DNA from 4 places in the Arthrobacter sp. HMSC06H05 genome. Region 1 is predicted to be linked to each of the others. Evidence: riboswitches for the same ligand, from Rfam matches in the RefSeq annotation. Region 1 holds a riboswitch; each other region holds the start of a gene.
The links. Region 1 has a riboswitch for S-adenosylmethionine ahead of HMPREF3160_RS02305 (O-acetylhomoserine aminocarboxypropyltransferase/cysteine synthase family protein). Riboswitches for the same ligand answer to the same signal wherever they lie in the genome.

Region 2: another riboswitch for S-adenosylmethionine. It lies ahead of HMPREF3160_RS05445 (flavin reductase family protein); the one in region 1 lies ahead of HMPREF3160_RS02305 (O-acetylhomoserine aminocarboxypropyltransferase/cysteine synthase family protein).
Region 3: another riboswitch for S-adenosylmethionine. It lies ahead of HMPREF3160_RS07210 (O-acetylhomoserine aminocarboxypropyltransferase/cysteine synthase family protein); the one in region 1 lies ahead of HMPREF3160_RS02305 (O-acetylhomoserine aminocarboxypropyltransferase/cysteine synthase family protein).
Region 4: another riboswitch for S-adenosylmethionine. It lies ahead of HMPREF3160_RS09850 (acyl-CoA dehydrogenase family protein); the one in region 1 lies ahead of HMPREF3160_RS02305 (O-acetylhomoserine aminocarboxypropyltransferase/cysteine synthase family protein).

The regions. Positions count from the first base shown of each region.
Region 1 covers NZ_KV788974.1:121,383-124,646, forward strand. The annotation lists gene HMPREF3160_RS02295 (M20 metallopeptidase family protein) at 1-1,186, opposite strand, end outside; gene HMPREF3160_RS02300 (histidine phosphatase family protein) at 1,263-1,952, opposite strand; SAM riboswitch class I at 2,064-2,168, shown strand; gene HMPREF3160_RS02305 (O-acetylhomoserine aminocarboxypropyltransferase/cysteine synthase family protein) at 2,181-3,264, shown strand, end outside.
Region 2 covers NZ_KV788983.1:83,170-86,433, reverse strand. The annotation lists gene rpsF (30S ribosomal protein S6) at 1-217, shown strand, start outside; gene HMPREF3160_RS05460 (single-stranded DNA-binding protein) at 271-870, shown strand; gene rpsR (30S ribosomal protein S18) at 941-1,180, shown strand; gene rplI (50S ribosomal protein L9) at 1,204-1,665, shown strand; SAM riboswitch class IV at 1,863-1,976, shown strand; gene HMPREF3160_RS05445 (flavin reductase family protein) at 2,017-2,541, shown strand; gene HMPREF3160_RS05440 (PepSY domain-containing protein) at 2,660-3,264, shown strand, end outside.
Region 3 covers NZ_KV788989.1:22,690-25,953, reverse strand. The annotation lists gene HMPREF3160_RS07215 (homoserine O-acetyltransferase MetX) at 1-257, opposite strand, end outside; gene HMPREF3160_RS07210 (O-acetylhomoserine aminocarboxypropyltransferase/cysteine synthase family protein) at 323-1,654, opposite strand; SAM riboswitch class IV at 1,743-1,858, opposite strand; gene HMPREF3160_RS07205 (VOC family protein) at 1,994-2,635, shown strand; gene HMPREF3160_RS07200 (CPBP family intramembrane glutamic endopeptidase) at 2,678-3,264, opposite strand, start outside.
Region 4 covers NZ_KV788983.1:3,631-6,894, reverse strand. The annotation lists gene HMPREF3160_RS05115 (LLM class flavin-dependent oxidoreductase) at 1-611, opposite strand, end outside; gene HMPREF3160_RS09850 (acyl-CoA dehydrogenase family protein) at 601-2,070, opposite strand; SAM riboswitch class I at 2,080-2,166, opposite strand; gene HMPREF3160_RS05105 (MarR family winged helix-turn-helix transcriptional regulator) at 2,326-2,853, opposite strand; gene HMPREF3160_RS05100 (SDR family NAD(P)-dependent oxidoreductase) at 3,111-3,264, shown strand, end outside.

The DNA.
Region 1 (3,264 bases):
CAACTTTCGTGGGGTCTTCACCTTCCGGGACGGCACCGAGGAAAATGTAGGCGCCCGGTACGCGCTGGAGCACTTCGGAGAAGTCTTCTGAACCGGCTTCGGTGCGCGGCAGCTCTCGGTAGGCGGTATCCCCGAACAGGTCCCGCACGGTGTCGGCCACGTAGTCCACGTGTTCGGCCGAGTTCACGGTTACAGGGAAGTCACATTCGACCCTGTAGCTTGCACTCATCCCGTGTGCTTCCGCGATGCCTTTGGCGACGCGCTGCACGGCCGGCACGAGCTTTTCACGTGACGCCGGGCTGAAGGAACGCAGCGTGACCTGGATGGTTGCGGTGGACGGGATGATGTTCGGCGCAGAGCCCGCCTTGATCGAGCCGACAGTCACCACGACGGGGTCGAACGGGTCGAACTGGCGGGTCACCATGGTCTGTAGGCCGAGCACGATCTCTGCCGCGACTGGCACCGGGTCCGCGGCTTGGTGCGGGGCGGATCCGTGGCCGCCTTGGCCGTGGACGGTGATGACGAGGTCATCACATCCGGACTGTATGGTTCCCGGTTTGGAGACGAACGTCGCGTGCGGATAGCGGTCGGCGTACACGTGGATCGCGTACGCTTCGTCGACCGGCTGGCCTGCGGCTTCCAGTAGGCCTTCTTCGATCATGATTTTCGCGCCGCCAGCGGTTTCTTCGGCAGGCTGGAACATGCCTACAACATCGGCGGTAAGTTCATCGCGGCGCTGTGCGAGATACAGCAGCGTGCCCACCAGGCCCGCGGTGTGCATGTCGTGGCCGCACGCATGCATCTTCCCGGTTTCGGTGGGCGAATATTCAAGCCCGGTTTCTTCGGTGACCGGTAGCGCGTCCATGTCTCCACGCAACAGGACTACGGGGCGGCGCGTACCTTCAGGAAGCGGAGCAGCACCACGCAGAACAGCGGTCACAGAGGACTGCGCCTTCCCGGTGTGCAGCTCGATCCCCTCGATTCCCTCGAGGGCGTCCAGCACCGCCGCCTGAGTGGTGGGTAGGTGCCGGTCCAGCTCGGGATTCGCGTGCAAATAACGGCGCAACCGGACGATGTGCCCGTTGAGTTCCGCCGGGATCGGTTCTTGCGCCGCCGGATGTACCGCCGGAAGCTGTTGCCCCGGTGTTGACGTGTTTCTCGCTGATGTACTGGCGGTGCTCATCATGGGTGTCCTTGGCTTAGCTGGTGTCCGTGAACGGCGTCACAGTCAGTGTAGTGGGTGGCTGTGATGCAGCGCAGGGTTAGGGAAGTGCGCTGCGGATGTGGTGCAGGTGCGCTTCTTGGGCTGGGGTGAGGTAGCGGATGTCGCAGTTGCGCAACCCCGGATTGCTGATGTTCCACTCGTCCAGGGTGTTGAGCAGGCAGCGGGTGGTCGAGCCGTGGGATACGGCGATGACGCGTTGGCCTGGGTTGCGCTGGAGCGCTTCGGCGAGCGCTGTAGCGCTACGGCGGCCGGCGTCTTTGGAGCTTTCGACGCCTTCGAGGATCCCGAGCTCTTTACCGCGGGCTTCGACCTCTTCGACGTTGGGGAGGTGTGCCGGGAAGAGGTAGGTGAAGGTTTCTTTGTCGAGGTCGCCGTAGGCACGGCCTTCGTAGGGGCCGTAGGAGCGTTCTTTGAGCCCAGCGACGACGCGCGGCGCCTCAAGTCCGAGGTGTTCAGCGATGATCTCCGCGGTTTCGCGCGCCCTGAGTTGCGGGGAGGTGAGGATGACGTCCCACGGGCTACCCCATCGTGATGTCGCGTCAGCCGCCAGGGTTTCCGCCGCGGCGCGGGCTTGTTCGATGCCGGTCGCGTTGAGGGGGACGTCCGCGCTTCCTTGGAAGCGGCGTTCTTTATTCCAGTCTGTTTGCCCGTGGCGGACCAAAGCGAGAGACGGGACGTGGTGAGGGCTGGTGCTCATATCCCCCAGCTTAGGGCTCGCGTCGTGCATCGACACAGCCCGCTTTCCTCTGTCTCTCACACCGCCACCGCCGGCCCACGGCGCGCCTTAGTACGTCACATGCGTTTGCCCTGGCTCGAGTCGAGTGCGCATAATGGTGGCTGACCATCTAGAGCGGTCGAGGGACCTGGCCCTGTGACGCCGCAGCAACCATCGACGCAGCACCACCGCTGCAGCGAATGGTGCTCATGCCGGGATCGATGGAGTTGAAGGAGTTCCATGTCTTCTGCCGACCGTCAATTCGGTTTCCGTACCCGCGCCCTGCATGCGGGTGCCACCCCTGATTCGGAGCACGGTTCGCGTGCCGTCCCGCTGTACAACACGACGTCTTTCGTGTTTGAAAACGCGGACGATGCGGCAACGCTGTTCGCGCTGCAGAAGTACGGGAACGTGTATTCGCGTATCGCTAACCCTACGGTTGCGGCGTTCGAGGAACGCGTCGCGTCCCTTGAGGGCGGTATCGGCGCGGTCGCGACGTCTTCGGGTATGGCCGCTGAGTTCATCACGTTCGCCGCGCTATGCCAGGCGGGCGATCACGTGGTCGCTTCCTCGAAGCTCTATGGCGGGACCGTGACGCAGCTGGATGTCACGCTGCGCCGATTCGGCGTGGAGACCACGTTCATCGACTCAACCGAGGTCGAGGACTTCGCGGCCGCGATCCAACCGAACACCAAGGTCCTCTACACCGAGGTGGTCGCCAACCCGTCCGGTGTGATCACCGACATCGAAGGTCTCGGCGCTCTCGCCCACGAACACGGGATCCCACTGGTTGTGGACTCAACCCTGACCCCGCCATATATTTTCCGTCCGCTGGAACACGGCGCGGACATCGTGATCCACTCGGCGACCAAGTTCCTGGGCGGCCACGGAACCACCCTGGGCGGCGTCGTCGTTGAATCAGGCCGTTTCAACTGGGGCAACGGCAACTTCCCATCCATGACGGAGCCGGTGCCTTCCTACGGTGACTTGTCGTGGTGGGGCAACTTCGGTGAATACGGTTTCCTCACCAAGCTGCGCAACGAACAGTTGCGTGACATCGGCGCATCGCTCGCCCCTCAGTCCGCGTGGCAGTTGCTTATCGGCATCGAAACCCTGCCGCAGCGCATGGATGCGCACATCGCCAACGCCCGCGAGGTCGCGCGTTGGCTGGCTAACGATGACCGCATCGAGTGGGTCTCCTACGCCGGCCTGGAAGACCACGCCTACCACGAGCGCGGCAAGCAGCTCTTGCCGAAGGGCGTGGGCTCCGTGTTCAGCTTTGGTGTCAAGGGTGGGCGCGACGTCGGGGCTGAGTTCATCGCGA
Region 2 (3,264 bases), on a different contig from region 1:
GGTCGTCACCAAGGACGGCGGAACCGTCGAGAACATCGACATCTGGGGCCGTCGCCGCATGGCCTACGAAATCAACAAGAAGGCTGAGGCCATCTACGCAGTGGTTAACTTCACCGCTGAGCCACAGACCGCATCCGAACTTGACCGTGTTTTGGGCCTCAACGAGTCCATCATGCGCACCAAGATCATCCGCCCAGAGGACCAGCGCATCAAGTAAGCGCGTCCTCAGCGGGCACAACCACGTTTCAACGCTTCACGCTAAGGGGAATCATGGCTGGAGAAACCATCATCACTGTGGTGGGTAACCTCACCGCTGATCCGGAACTGCGTTTCACGCCCTCCGGTGCCGCGGTAGCGAACTTCACGGTCGCTTCTACGCCGCGGATCTTCGACCGTCAGGCCAACGAGTTCAAAGACGGCGAAGCCCTCTTCATGCGCTGCAGCGTATGGCGCGAACACGCCGAAAACGTGGCGGAATCACTGACCAAGGGCATGCGCGTCATCGCCCAGGGTCGTCTCCGTGCCCGCAGCTATGACGATCAGAACGGCAACCGCCGTACCGCATGGGAACTGGACGTCGACGAAGTCGGCCCAGCCCTGCGCTACGCAACCGCACAAGTCACCCGCAACCAGCGAGGCGGCGGGGGTAACCAAGGCGGTTTCGGCGGCAACCAGGGCGGCTTCGGTGGAAACACCGGCGGCGGCTTTGGTGGCGGCAACCAAGGCGGAGGCTTCGGCGGCCAGCAGAACCAGGGCGGCGGCGGAGACTGGGGTGCGCCTCAGCAATCTCCAGCTAACGACCCGTGGGGTAACTCTGGCGGCTCAAGCGACTGGGGCGCAAACCCCGGCCAGTCCGCACCACCGTTCTAAATCGTTTTCAAACCAATACCCATCCCGCAGCTGACACTGCGGGCTCCAAAACAAACTAAGGAGCTCCACGATGGCTAAGCCTGAAATTCGCAAGCCTAAGCCTAAGGCCAACCCGCTCAAGGCCGCCGACATCGACTACATTGACTACAAAGATGTCGCCCTTCTTCGCAAGTTCATCTCCGACCGCGGCAAGATCCGCGCTCGTCGTGTAACTGGCGTTACCGTGCAGGAGCAGCGCAAGATCGCTCAGGCGATCAAGAATGCGCGCGAAGTTGCCCTGCTTCCATACTCCGGCGCTGGCCGCGGCTAAGCAAGAAGGAGGAGAGAAGAAACATGGCAAAGCTTATTCTCACGCATGAGGTAACCGGCCTGGGTGCTGCGGGCGACATCGTCGAAGTACGCGACGGCTACGCACGCAACTACCTGCTGCCACGCGGCTACGCGATCACCTGGACCAAGGGTGGCGAGAAGGACATCGAGTCCATCAAGGCTGCTCGCGAGGCCCACCGCATCGCGAACCTCGAAGAAGCACAGAAGATCGCAGACGGCCTCAAGGACGCTGAGATCCGCATCGAGGTTAAAGCTGGTGACACCGGCCGCCTGTTCGGTACCGTCAAGCAGGCCGACGTTGCAGCAGCAATCGAGGCTGCCGGCCTGGGCAAGGTCGACAAGCGCACCATCGAGATCGCACAGCAGGTCAAGACCACTGGCCACTACAAAGCCACCGTCCGCCTGCACGAAGACGTTCTCGCGAACACCACGCTGCACGTTGTTGCAGCACCAAAGGGCAAGTAACACTCAAGCACTCAGCGCGCGGAACCATAATGTGAACCGCGTGTCAGCTCACGTGTGAAACAGTCTGAGACGCGCCCCGCGAGGGGCGTGAACGAACGCCGCACCCGAGAAAGGGTGCGGCGTTCGTCTCATTAAATGAACTACATGACACATTCAGTTGCACGGCGTGCGCTGAACTGTTTATCGTTTAACACACGAATCATGAGTACGGATTTTTAGGCCCTGGCTAATCCGTCGGCAACCCTCTCGCGTAGGTGGGGTGCCCCAGGTGACGATTCGGCCGTCGGGAATGCCGGCGGCAAGCTGCGCCGGCCATTGTGGACGGCCGATACTTGCGAAGGATGAATCGCTATGTCCCTGACCCACACCATCGACCAGGCAACCCTGCGTTCGGCATTCGACCGTTTCCCTGTAGGCGTGGCAGCTCTCTGCTCCCGCGTGGGAGGCCACCACGAAGGCATGGTCTCCTCGAGCTTTGCGGTCGGCATCTCATATGAGCCAGCGCTCGTATCCTTCTCAGTTCGCAACGAATCCCGCACATGGCAGCGCCTCAAGCACGGCTATCGGCTCGGCGTCTCGATTCTGGCCGATGAACACCGCGAGGTCTGCTATCAGCTCGCCTCCCGCGACGCATCCAAGCGTTTCAGCGGCCTCGACGTCACGTTAGCTGACTCCGGTGCTTTGTTCCTGGACCGCGCCGCCCTGTGGCTTGAGACCTCGATCTATGACACGGTCCCGGCAGGCGACCACACCATCGTGCTGTTGAAGGTCCACGCTGTATCTCACGGCGAGGAACACGGAGAGCCGATCGTGCTGCACGGCAAGACGTTCCGCGACCTTGCGCAGCTTCCAGACCGCGCACTCGTAACCGCCTAAAGCCTGCTGTTTGGAAGGCGCTGATCATAGGACAAACGCGGGCAGTTAATCTAGGTTGGCTTAGAGCTGAGCAAAAAAAGCAGTGCTATCTGAGTCCCGATCTGCGTATATTGAGGCCATGGAGAAGAAACATGTAGCCCTCACGTCCGTAGCAACCCTCGCGCTGGTTCTTGCCGCTTGCGGTGCTCCAACGGAGGACAAAACCTCCGAACCCACCCAGGACGCCCAGCAGACCCAAACTCAGCAGACTGAGACTCAGCAGGCGCAGAACACTGACGCCGATGACGCTGATGGTAAGGACTCTGCAGACAACAACGCGCAAGCCCCAACCAAGGGTGGTAGCCAACAGAACGCTCTCAAGGCGATCGAGACCGCTGAAAAGGAAGTTGGCGGCAAGGCCGTTGACCTCGACTGGGATGACGATAAGAGCGGCTGGAGCGTAGATGTTGTCAAGGGCAATAAGAGTCACGAGCTCGAGGTAGCCGCTGACGGATCCAAGGTCACCAACCAGGATGAAGTCGAAGACGTAGACAGCGATGACCGCCGCGAATATGACGCGATCAAGGTAGAAATCGCTAAGGCGATCGAGACCGCGCTCAAGGACACCCCAGGCACCCTCGATGACGTCAGCGTTGACGAGGAGCAAGGCCAGATCATGTGGGAAGTTGATATCTACCCAGAGGGTGGCGGCGCCGACGTGACGGTCTATGTGGACGTCAAGAG
Region 3 (3,264 bases), on a different contig from region 1:
GCATCGGTCACTGCCGCATCGTTAGCCGGCGCATCTTTAGCCGGCGTTCCGTCGGCTGCGTGGGTGTCGCCGGTCAGCGCGTGCAAAACGAGGACCGCATTACTGCGCTCAGCGTTGAGCTCGCCGAAAACCTCGTACGCGATATGGGTTTGGGGAAGGTGCCCGCCTGTCTCTAGATCCAGCGGGCCCAGCGGGAGGATCTTCACATCGCTCTCGGGAGCGTTGTGTTGTGAGTGTTCTCGTACATCCAACGTCATAACGCTGCTTTCGCTTCGTGAGTTTCTATCGCTTCCGTTGCCACATGCCAATGTCCCGGCGCTAGTTAGGCGCGGGCGGCGTGGAAGGCGTCGAAACCCTTCTGCAGGTCGGCGATGATGTCATCCACGTGTTCAAGGCCCACTGAGAGGCGTACTGTGCCTGGGCCCACGCCGGCGGCTCGCTTCTCTTCCGGAGACAGCTGGGAGTGGGTTGTGGATGATGGATGCGCCACGAGCGAGCGGACGTCACCGAGGTTGGCTACAAGCGAGTGCAGCTCGAGCGCGTCCACGAAGGCGCGGGCCGCTTCCTCGTTGTCTTCAGCTCCCTTGATCTCGAAGGAGACGATCGCGCCCACCCCTTCGGGTGCGTAGTGGCGGCCACGCTCATACCACGGGCAGGATTCCAAGCCGGCATAGATGGTCGCGGAGACGTCATCGCGCGCTTCGAGCCATTGAGCGACCTTCTGCGCGTTCTCGATGTGCCTCTCAACACGCAGAGAGAGCGTTTCGAGGCCTTGGGCGATCAGGAAGGAGTTCATTGGGGAGATCGCAGCGCCGGTGTCACGCAACAACTGCACGCGGATCTTCAGGATGTAGGAGAGGTTCGCACCCAGTGGCGAGCCAACACCCATATCGCGGCCGTAAACGATGCCGTGATAGGACTCATCCGGCTGGTTGAAACCCGGGAAACGCTCCGGGTGTTGGGTGTAGTCGAAGTTTCCTGAGTCAATAATGACCCCGCCCATCGCGGTTCCGTGGCCGCACAGGTACTTGGTTGCGGAGTGAACCACGACGTCGGCGCCCCATTCGATCGGGCGCAGCGAGTACGGGGTTGCCAGCGTGTTGTCAATGATGAGCGGTACGCCTGCCTCATCGTGTGCAATCGCGGCGATGTTTTCGATGTCGAACACGTCTTGGCGCGGGTTACCGATGGTCTCGCCGAAGAAGGCCTTGGTGTTCGGCTTGATTGCCCCGCGCCATGCATCCAGGTCGTCTGGATCTTCCACGAACGTGACCTCGACACCGAGCTTAGGCAGAGTGTGCTTGAAGAGGTTCTGCGTCCCGCCATAGAGGGATGGCGATGCGACGATGTGATCGCCGGCTTCCGCAACATTGAGGATCGCATAGCTCGTAGCCGCCATTCCGGAGGCGACGAACAGCGCACCGACGCCGCCTTCGAGGCTTGCCATGCGGTTCTCGATGACTTCGGTGGTCGGGTTACCTAAGCGCGTATAGATAGGCCCCAGCTCGCTCAGCGCAAAGCGGTTGGCAGCAGCCTCGGTGTCAGGGAAAACATACGCGTTGGTCAGGTGGATCGGTAACGCTTGCGAACCCGTGGTCGGGTCTGGAGTCTGGCCGGCGTGGATCTGACGAGTTTCGAACTTTTGTTGCGACATATACAGTGCACCCCTTGATTCATAGGAGGGGCTTGCCCGCATACACCGGTTGATTTGACGTAACGTCCGCCCGGATACGGGCGGGCAGAGCCCGCGCTTGCCACAGCGGCATTCCCGTGTGACCAGGTCCTCACCCGGGGCACCCCGCCGCGGACGGAGGGTTGCCGGCCAGCAAACCGGGGTTTTGCACTGGCACTCATGACCTTGGCAATTAGCCTACAACACGCCAACCCACTGGCACCACATAACGCCCACCACACCCGGTTTGATCCACAGGCCGGACTTCAACTTAGGTAAACCTAAGTAGAGATGTGGCTCACACAGTGTCAGATTTAACCCATGAAGCTCGATCACGTTTCTTACGCTTGCGGGCCAGAAGGCCTCATCACCACCGCAGACCGTATCGCCGATCAGCTCGGGCTCCGGTACGTCAAAGGAGGCGTGCACCCACGCTTCGGAACACGCAACGTGTTCTTCCCCCTCCACAACCACCAGTACCTCGAAGTCGTTGAGGTACTAGACCACCCGGCCACTCTCCAGCAGCCGTTCAGGAAGGCAGTACGCGCCCGAAGCGAGATGGGTGGCGGATGGATGGGCTGGGTCGTCTCAGTAGAGGACCTCACACCTATCGAGGAGCGCCTGCAACGCGGCGCGGTCCCCGGTTCGCGTAAGTTCCCCGACGGGCGAGAGCTCACGTGGCGCCAGATCGGCATCAACGGGCTCATCGCAGACCCTCAGCTTCCCTACTTCCTCCGCTGGGACGAGAGCTTCGAGGACCTGCACCCATCCCGGGCTGAAGAGCCACACGGTGAAATCGTGGAACTCACGATCTCCGGTAACCGCGAACGCATCGACGAATGGCTCGGCCACCCAGGTGAAGACTTCAAGGGCGAGGTCACATTCAACTTCACCTCCCCCTCCGGGATGCCGGGCCTGCAGTCAGTCACGTTGAAGACCCCGAAGGGCCTCGTAACCCTCTAACAGCGTTGGCCCGGCGGCGGCTGACAGGGCCGACGGCGCGGGCTAGCTACCGTACCCGAACCATGCCGCGAGCAGCGGGTAGCCCACAAACGCGACCGCATCGAGTAAGAAGTGCGCCCAGATGAGCGGCATGATGCGGCGTTTGTGCAGGTAGTAGAGCCCAAAGATCACGCCCATCGCTACGTTGCCGATGAACGGCCCGATGCCTTGGTAGAGGTGGTAGGAGCCACGCACTACGGCGCAGAAGATGATGATCGCGGCGGGCGTCCATTTCAGTGTTGCGAGCCGCTCATGCAGGTAGGCGAGCACCACGATCTCTTCAAGCAGCCCGTTCTTGAGTGCGGCCAACAGCAACACGGGTACGCTCCACCACGCGTCCGGAAGGCCCGAGGTCGTGATAGCAGTCGTGACACCGAGCGCCCTGCCCGCTGCATATACCGCGAGGGTTCCTACGCCGATGAGCACGAAGAATGCGAAACCCACTGCGGCGTCGCTACCGCATCGTTGACCGTCGATGCCCCACCTACGCCAAGGCTTATTGCCCGGCCAGCGTGAAACAAGGTAGATCACGAGCGCTACCGGGGCAAGCGCAAAGAAGATGCCGGCAAGCTGATACAGCAGATCAATCC
Region 4 (3,264 bases), on a different contig from region 1:
ACAGAGAAATACTCGCCCTTGTGCTCAGCCTTCCGGACACCCGCCGGGTCCACGAAAACACCCGCATCGGCGTCCTTGAGCACCGAACCCGGAGCGAAACTGCCCTCGAACAGCTTGTACATGACGTCCATGTACTCGTCCGCGCGGTCATAACGCTCATCGTGGGGCAGTTGCCGCTCCAAACCGAGGTTGCGGGCCGCGGAATCCTGATACGACGTCACAATGTTCCAGCCAACCCGGCCACCCGTGAGGTGATCCAGGCTCGCGAACCGGCGCGCCAAGAGGAACGGGTCCTCATACGTGCACGACGCCGTCAACCCGAAACCGAGCCTACGGGTGACCGCAGCCATCGCAGACACCGCAGCGAAAGGATCCAGCAACGGAACTTGAACGCCGCGCTCATGCGAGACCGCGTCGCTGCCGCCGTACACGTCATAGGTCCCCAGCACATCGGCCAGGAAGAGGGCCGTGAAACCGCCTTTGTCCAAGGTTTGCGCCAGGCCGGTCCAGTAGCTCAACTGGTCAAAATCCGCTGCCCGGGATTCCGGATGCCGCCACAAACCAGGGGACTGATGCACCGGCGTGGCCATCTCAAACGCGTTAAGAAGCACGGCGCACCTCACCGATCGCGTTGAGACCCTCCGGGACGGTGCCGTTGACCAGGTAGTCGCCGATGATCCGCTCACGGAACACAATCGGGTTATGCGTCGCGACCGTCTGCGCATTGCGCCAGTGCCGGTCCAGGTTCTTCTCCCGCGACGTGTTCGATGCGCCACCCGTGAGGAACAGGTCAGAGCAAATACTGGTCACGATGCCGGGCACAGTCACGTGCGCGCGCTCAACAGCAAGCTCCGCCTCAGTCAGCAAGCGCTGCGCTGTGTCAGTAGCGGCGCCGGTGCCAGCGTCAGTGTTGCCAGTAGCGGCGGCGCCAGTATCGGCGTCACCGTTGCCATCGCCGGTGCCAGCGTCCTCGCCTTCGAGCGAAAGCACGCCCTCGGCGGCTTCGAGCCGCCGCGCAGCCTCAACCACCGCCGACTCCACTACGAAAGCCTGCGCCGAAAGCCGGCCCACAACCCCCAGAATCTGCGGGTCCTCAGAGTGCGGAACACCCAATCCGGTATTGAAGGAGCGGGTCCGCCGGCGCACGCCAGCCGCCGCATCGTTCACAACGTTGCGAGCAATACCGGCCAGCACGGCGAGCAAAACAATCTGGAACAGCGGCGCCTCAAACTGCGCCTCGGCACTGCCGGGAACGCGGTTTAGAATGTGCTCGGGCGCAACTTTCACATCGGTGAAACGCGTGGTTCCCGTACCGGTGAGGCTCTGACCGAAACCGTTCCAGTCATCCTCAAGCTCAACGCCCGGAGCCCGCGTGGAAACGACAGCGAACTGTCGACCCTCGGTCGGTGTTCCATCCGCATCAAGCAGCGTGGCCGAAACCCGGGTATGTGTCGCGTACGCGGTGCCAGTGCAGTAATACTTAGCGCCGTTGAGCACCCCAGTGCCGTCCGCCTGCACAGCCAACGTGGTGTTGAGCGTATTCAACGCATTCCCGCCGATCTCCGTGGATGCGTTACCCACAACATCGCCCGCCAAAACCTTCGCATACCAATACTGGCGGGTCTGCTCATCCTGGTACCGCAGCGTCTCCACGAAACCCGCGTGGGAACGGTATTGATGCGCGATGTTCGGGTCAGCCGCCGCCAGATCGATCAGCAGCTGCACCCAGTCGGTGAAGCTCACGCCCGGGCCGCCGTACTCGGTAGGCACGCGAAGCACGGTGAATCCGGCGCAGTTGAGCTCGGCGATCTCAACGAACGGCAGAACACGATGCGCCTCCCGCTCAGAAGCCCCACTCGCGATGCGGTCAAAGATCGGGCCGAAATGCTCACGCAACTCTGCCAGGCTTGGCGTGTGGCCGGCCTCCCACGGGGTGACCGGCGCGTCCTGCGTGGTGACGTAACGTAGCCCTTCGGCGAAGCTCAAGTCAGCCGAGGAAACAGCGGTGCTGGCTTCCGCATCGGCGGCTGCTGCAGGGTGGACAGGGGTGTGCGTGGACAACGATGACACAGTTATTCCTTTCCATCGTTCCTGGCGGGAGCACCGTGCATAAACCGGTTGCTGCGACTTCAACGAGCCAGGTCTCTCAGTCGCTCTGGATGGGTTACAAGCACCATTTTTATACGTGCCGGCAGGGCACTGTCAACAGCCCGACGGGCGGCGCGCGTCACAAAACGTCAACAAGAAACGCCCCTGCGTGCCTGCTTAGATGCAGGCCCGCGGGGGGCGTTTCGTAAGGCTTTAGCGGGGCTCAGCAAGCAGAGGTCAGAAGGCGACTTTCTCCAGCAGCCGGCTCAGCTCGTGCCGCTCGTCGGAGCTGAGCGCGGCGAGCACCACGTCGTCGGAGGCCATGGTCAGCGCGCGTGCCCTCCGGTAGGCATCCTGCCCCTGCGGTGTGGCGATGACGATCCGGGAGCGACGATCGCGCGGATCCACCTGGCGCTCGACCCATCCCCGCTTCTCCAGGAAGTCCACCAGGTTCACTATCTGGCTCGGGTCCAGGCTCAGGAAGTCGCCGAGTTCGCGCTGGGACGGGTTCACGTCCGCGGCGGCCAGGGCCAGCACGGAGTACTGGCGGACCTTCAATCCCATCTCCTCCTGCAGGACGCGGTTGGCGTGGCTGTGGCCGATGCTGCGCAGCCGGGCCGCCAGGAACTGGACCTGGCCGGCGAGCTCTGACGACGTGAACTCCGCCATGCGCTCGGCCGCAAGCGCTGTGGAGGGGGCGGGGAAGCGCTGGGCGGCCTCGGCCGGGTTCACTGCGGCTCCGGAGGTGTCCTGGGTGGTCGTCATGTGCCTGTTTCCTTGGTCCGTGTAGTTGAGGACGTGATCCGGCTGATCTTGCCCATATAGAGGCTTGTCCCTTGCAGAGGATCGTACTCGAAATGCAAGCCTCGAAAAATAATTGACAATTTCAATTATATGTACTGTCATGGTTCTTGTGTGGTGAACGCCACACCTGGACCATCCGAGAGTATCCGCCGCGAGGCGGCACGCAGGCTCTCTGAACAGAACCGACATCTAGAACGTCACCACCGAAGGAGAACCCCATGTCCCTCGACGGCAAGGTAGCCATCGTCACCGGCTCGGGCGCAGGCCTGGGCCTCGCCTACGCCCAGGAGCTCGCCCGCCAGGGAGCCTCCGTGGTCATCAACGACGTCAACCAGGAGACCGCGGACGCCGCTGTCGCCTCCATCACCGAAG